Urbifossiella limnaea: one gene and its partner. The protein of the gene in region 1 interacts with the protein of each later gene in a pairwise test. Links are inferred from orthologs where the notes say so. Each region holds a gene or a part of one and is shown on either strand. Other genes may lie near its edges.

Region 1 (2,872 bases):
CCGACCGGGCCGATGCGGACGTACCTGTACGCCCCGAACGAACCCGGCCGGCCGCCAGTCCGACGGCCGGGTGTGGTGCTGTACTCGGAAATCTTTCAGCAGACGGCCCCGGTCCGCCGGCTCGCGGTGCAGCTGGCGTCGCTCGGCTACCGGGTCGCGGTGCCAGAGGTGTACCACGCGCACGAACCGCCCGGCTGCGTTCTCGGCTACGACGATGCCGGTAAGACCCGCGGTAACGCCCTGAAGCAGGTCGTGACGCTGAACGAGTTCGATGCCGACATCGCTACCGCGGTGGCATTCCTGAAGGACCACCCGGACGGCACCGGTGCCGTGGGGTCGTTCGGCATCTGTCTCGGCGGGCACCTCGCCTTCCGCGCCGCACTCCACCCGGGCGTGCGGGCCGCGGCGTGCTTCTACCCGACCGACCTGCACACCGGCACGCTCGGCGGCGGGGCCGACTCGCTAACCCGCGCCGGCGACATCCGCGGTGAACTGTTGATGGTGTTCGGCCGGCAAGACCCGCACGTCCCCGCGGCCGGCCGACGAATCATCTACGACGCCCTCGACGCGGCCGGCGTGTGGTTCACGTGGCACGAGTTCAACGCCGCCCACGCCTTCCTCCGCGACGAGGGCGACCGCTACGACCCCGCCGCCGCCCGCCACGCGATTGGGCTCGCGGCGGACCTGTTCAGCCGCTGCCTCTAACGGCAAGGACCGCCGATGCTCGCCGCCCGCGTCCAGCACTTCACCGAGTCCGTGATCCGCGAGACGACGCGGCTCGCGCAGCGGCACGGGGCCGTGAACCTCGGCCAGGGGATGCCCGACTTCGACCCGCCGGAGGAAGTGAAGGAGGCCGCCTGCCGGGCCATCCGCGACGGGTTCAATCAGTACGCCGTGACGTGGGGCATCGCCCCGCTCCGCGCGGCCATCGCCGAGAAGGCCCGCAGCTTCAACGGCCTCGCCTGGGCCGACGCCGACGAGCACGTCACCGTGTGCTGCGGGGCGACCGAGTGCCTGATGGCGACGATGCTCGCGCTTGTGGACCCGGGCGACGAGGTGGTGATCTTCCAGCCCTTCTACGAGAACTACGCGCCGGACGCCCTCCTCACCGGGGCCGAGCCGCGCTGGGTGCGGTTGAACCCGCCCGACTGGTCGTTCGACCCCGCCGAGTTGCGGGCCGCGTTCGGGCCGCGCACGAAGGCGATCATCCTGAACACGCCGAACAACCCCACCGGCAAGGTGTTCACCCGCGGGGAACTGACGCAGATCGCCGAGCTGTGCCAGGAGTTCGACGCCGTCGCCATCTCGGACGAGATCTACGAGTACATCCAATTCACCGACCGGCCGCACGTAAGTATCGCGTCGCTGCCGGGGATGGCCGACCGCACCGTCACCATCAGCGGGCTGTCGAAGACGTTCACCGTCACCGGCTGGCGCCTCGGCTATACCGTCGCCCCGGCCGCGATCACCGCCGGCATCCGCAAGGCGCACGACTTCCTGACGGTCGGCGCGCCTCACCCGTTGCAAGTGGCCGGCGCCGCGGCGATGGCCCTGCCCCGCAGCTACTTCGACGGCCTGAAGGATCACTACCGCACCCGCCGCGACCTGTTCCTCCCGTACCTTCAGGAGGCGGGTTTCGTCGCCCGCCCGCCGGACGGGGCGTATTACGTCATGGCCGACTTCTCGGCGCTTTCCGACCTCGACGACGTGGCGTTCGTCCGCCGCATGATCGAGACGGTCGGCGTGGCCGGGGTGCCGGGGGGCAGCTTCTTCCGCCCGAAGGACGCGGGCCGGACGCAGGTCCGGTTCATGTTCGCCAAGCGGGAGGAGACGCTGCGCGACGCCGGCGAGCGGCTGCTGCGGCTGCGGGCCGCAGAATAACTCCCCCGGGTGGTCCGTCTACCCGGGTGCCGGCTACCAATCCGTGTGACCGCTACGAGGAGCTTCCACACCATGAAAGCACTACTGTTGACCGCCGCCGCCGCGGCCCTGACGCTGGCCGTCGGCGTCGAGGTCGGGAACGGGCAGGAGAAGGCCATGACGCCGCTGACGGGCAAGATGAAGGGGATCGACGGCAAGGACATCGACCTCGCCGCCCTGAAGGGCAAGGTTGTGCTGGTGGTGAACGTGGCCAGCCGCTGCGGGTACACGAACCAGTACAAGGGGATGCAGGCGCTGTTCGAGCAGTACAGCAAGGACGGGCTGGTGGTGCTGGGGGTGCCGTCGAACCAGTTCGGCGCCCAGGAGCCGGGCACCGAGGAGGACATCCAGAAGTTCTGCTCCGCGAACTACAAGGTCACCTTCCCGATGACGGCGAAGGTAGACGTGAAGGGGCCGAGCAAGGTGGACCTGTACAAGGCGCTGACCACGGCCACGGTCCGCGACGGCAAGACGGAAGAGGTGGGCTGGAACTTCGAGAAGTTCCTCATCGGGCGTGACGGGCGCGTGGTCGCCCGGTTCAAGTCGGCGGTGGCCCCGGAGTCGAACGAGCTCCAGACCGCCGTCCGCACCGAGCTGGCGAAGAAGTAACCCCCGGGCGAACCCGCCGCCGCGGCCCGCCTCCTTTAGGGGGCGGGCCGTATCATTTCCGGGGGCACCCATGACGACCACCGACCTCGCCGGCGTCCTCGACTTCCTCCGGGCCGCGGAAGCGATCAAGACGCAGACCCGCAGCGGCTACACCTCGGCCGGCCGCGCCGAGAGCGTCGCCGACCACACGTGGCGGCTCTGCCTCATGGCCGTCGTCCTGGCCGACCAGTTCCCCGGCATCGACTTCGCCCGCCTCATCCGCATCTGCGTCGTCCACGACCTCGGCGAGGCGATCGGCGGCGACGTGCCCGCCGTGAACCAGTCAGCGGCCGCACCGAAGGCC
Region 2 (2,946 bases), 2.6 Mb from region 1 along the record:
TGCACCCCAGCCCCACGACGATGTGCACGCCGTGGATGGCGGTCATGATGTAGTAGAAGCACAGGAACAGCTGCACCCGCTCGGGGCTCACCGTCCCCTCGCTGCCGGGCGTCTTGCCGTGGTTGATCTTCGCCAGGTCCTGCGACCAGTGCTCCTGCCCGCCGGTGAACTTGTAGTCCTTCACGGCCGCGGCGCTCACCGGGGCCAGCTCCTTCACCGCGCTGTCGTACTCGGTGCGGAACATCTCGCCGGGCACGAACTTCTCGTGGTAGTCGGTGCTGTACTCGAACGCCTTGAAGCCCATGAACCCGGCCCCGAGCGCGAACGTGATCAGCAGCCGGCGGATGAGCCCGGCGGTGTCGCCGAGCTGCGCCGAGCGGATGGCCAGCGTCATCGTCAGGCTGCTGGTGATGAGCAGCCCGGTGTTGAGGCCGGCGATCCACAGGATCAGGTGCTGGCTGGCGAACGCGAACTCGCCGGGGTACCAGTTGCGGTACACGGTGTAGGCGACGAACATGCCGGAGAAGAACAGCACCTCGGTCACCAGGAAGAACCACATGCCCAGCCGCTCGGCCGAGCGCTGTTGTTCCAGGTTGTCGAAGTGGTGCTTCAGCACCGTGTCGTGGTGGGTGCTAGCCGACAACTTCGGTCTCCTTGGCTTGGGCCCCGGCCGGGCCGCTCAGGCCGAGCCGGGAGGCCGGGTTGTCGTCGCTCATGCCCGGGGGTTCCGGGAGCCCGCGGCCCATCTGGTCCACGCCGATGGCGTACTCGTACGGGCCGCACACGGTGATCGGCAGGTACTCGAAGTTGAACACCGTCGGCGGGCTCGGCACCTGCCACTCCAGGCCGGTGGCGCTCCACGGGTTGGCGCTGGCCTTCGGCCCGTAGAACAGCGACAGGGTCAGGTACACCGCCGGCATCAGGTAGCCGACGCCGAGGATGCTCGCCCCCGCGGTCGAGAGCACGTTGTACACCTGGAACTCTTCCGGGTAGTTCGGGTACCGCCGCGGCATGCCGTGGTAGCCGAGCACGAACTGCGGCACGAACGTGAAGAAGAACCCGACGAAGATCACCGTCGCGCTCGTCTTGCTCCAGAAGTCGGAGTACATCCGGCCGGTCATCTTCGGCCACCAGAAGTGGATGCCGGCGAGGTACGCCAGCACCATCCCGCCCACCATCACGAAGTGGAAGTGGGCCACCACGAAGTACGTGTCGTGGAGGTGGATGTCGGTCCCCATCGTCGCCAGGAACAGGCCGGTGACGCCGCCGACGGTGAACAGCACCAGGAACGCCAGGGTGAACATCATCGGCGCCTGGAACGTGATCGACCCGCGGTACAGCGTCGCCACCCAGTTGAACACCTTGATGGCGCTCGGCACGGCCACGAGCATCGTCAGGAAGCTGAACAACAGCGCCGAGTAGTAGCTGATGCCGGCGACGAACATGTGGTGCGCCCACACCAGGAACCCGACCACCGCGATGCCGACGCTCGACCACGCCACGGCCTTGTAGCCGAAGATGTTCTTGCGGCTGAAGCACGTGAGGACTTCGCTGATCACGCCCATCCCGGGCACGATCATGATGTACACGGCCGGGTGGCTGTAGAACCAGAACAGGTGCTGGTACAGCACCGGGTCGCCGCCGATGCTCGGGTCGAAGATGCCGACGCCGGCCAGCCGCTCGACCAGCAGCAGCACCAGCGTGATCGCCACGACCGGGGTGCCGAGCAGCTGGATGAAGCTGGTGGCGTACATGGCCCAGATGAACAGGGGCAGCCGGCCCCACGTCATGCCGGGGGCGCGCATCTTGTGGATCGTCACCATGATGTTCAGCCCCGTCATGATGGAGCTGAACCCGGTGATGAACACGCCGAACACGCCGGGCGCCACGCTGGAGTGCGAGTACCGCGAGCTGTACGGCGGGTACAGCGTCCACCCGGTGTCGATGCCGCCCGCGAGCAGCCCCCACACCATGAAGGCGGCGCCGATCATGAACACGTACCAGCTGGCGAGGTTCAGCTTCGGGAACGCCAGGTCCTTCGCCCCGATCATGAGCGGGACGAGGAAGTTGCCGAACACCGCCGGGATGGACGGGATGAGGAACAGGAACAGCATCACCACGCCGTGCGCGGTGAACGCCTTGTTGTACTGGTCCTCGGTGAGGATCGCCCCGTTCGGCGTCAGCAGGTTGGCGCGCACCAGGCCGGCGGCGATGCCGCCGACCAGGAAGAACGCGGTGATGCTCACGAGGTACAGGATGCCGATCCGCTTGTGGTCGACCGTGAGCGCCCACGACCAGAAGCCGGACGTCTCGTTGATGTAGTTGCGGCCGGGGACCGCGGGCTCGGGCGGGGGCGGGGCCGTCCGCGGGGTGTCGCCGATGACGATGCTCATGTTACTGCTTCCCCCCCGTGGACCCGGCCGGCGGCGGCGTCGTTCGCGGCGCCCCGTAGGGCGCCGGCGCCTTGTCGTTCGGCCCCAGCTGCGTGCCCGGCCGCAGCCACTTGATGTACGCGACCAGTTCGTTCAGGTTGTCTTCGCTCACCTGGCTGGCGTAGTTCCCGGGCATCACCCGCTCCCAGCCCTCGACCACGTGCTTGCCGGGGTTCACGATCGAGTCCCGGATGTACTGGTCGTCGGCCGTCACGGTGGTGCCGCCCTTGACCGGCACGTCGCGGCCGTACAGGCCTTCGAGGCTCGGCGCCCGCGGGTGCTTGCCGGTGCCGATGCCGGCGTTCGGCATGTGGCAGCTCTGGCACTGGAGCCGCTGGAAGTGCTGCCAGCCCTTGTGCGCCAGCGACCCGTCCACCGGGTTGGCCGACCCCTGGGCGCCGCCCTTCCCCTCCAGGAACGCCTCGAACTCGGCGGCGGGCACGACCTTGATCCGGCCGACCATCAGCGAGTGCCACGCCCCGCAGTACTGGTCGCAGAACACGTGGAACTCGCC

The links.
Region 2: the proteins of ETAA1_RS15650 (region 1) and ctaD interact in binary tests that used the Escherichia coli proteins (3 or more experiments, as listed by UniProt). The link is inferred for Urbifossiella limnaea from one-to-one orthologs.

Annotation. Positions count from the first base shown.
Region 1 is NZ_CP036273.1:3,812,959-3,815,830, forward strand. What follows is about bases 1-2,800. They hold ETAA1_RS15650 (pyridoxal phosphate-dependent aminotransferase), read left to right. Parts: upstream 1-720; coding sequence 721-1,881; downstream 1,882-2,800. Other genes in these bases: ETAA1_RS15645 (dienelactone hydrolase family protein), read left to right, coding at 1-705; ETAA1_RS15655 (glutathione peroxidase), read left to right, coding at 1,954-2,529; ETAA1_RS15660 (HD domain-containing protein), read left to right, coding at 2,600-2,800. Outside these bases: more of ETAA1_RS15660, read left to right, coding at 2,801-2,872. UniProt on the Escherichia coli protein: Shows aminotransferase activity with methionine and histidine as substrates, and to a lesser extent also with phenylalanine.
Region 2 is NZ_CP036273.1:6,397,558-6,400,503, forward strand. The notes cover bases 14-2,887. They hold ctaD (cytochrome c oxidase subunit I), read right to left. Parts: upstream 2,394-2,887; coding sequence 633-2,393; downstream 14-632. Other genes in these bases: ETAA1_RS26095 (cytochrome c oxidase subunit 3), read right to left, coding at 14-643; coxB (cytochrome c oxidase subunit II), read right to left, coding at 2,395-2,887. In the rest of the region: more of ETAA1_RS26095, read right to left, coding at 1-13; more of coxB, read right to left, coding at 2,888-2,946. UniProt on the Escherichia coli protein: Cytochrome bo(3) ubiquinol oxidase is the terminal enzyme in the aerobic respiratory chain of E.coli that predominates when cells are grown at high aeration.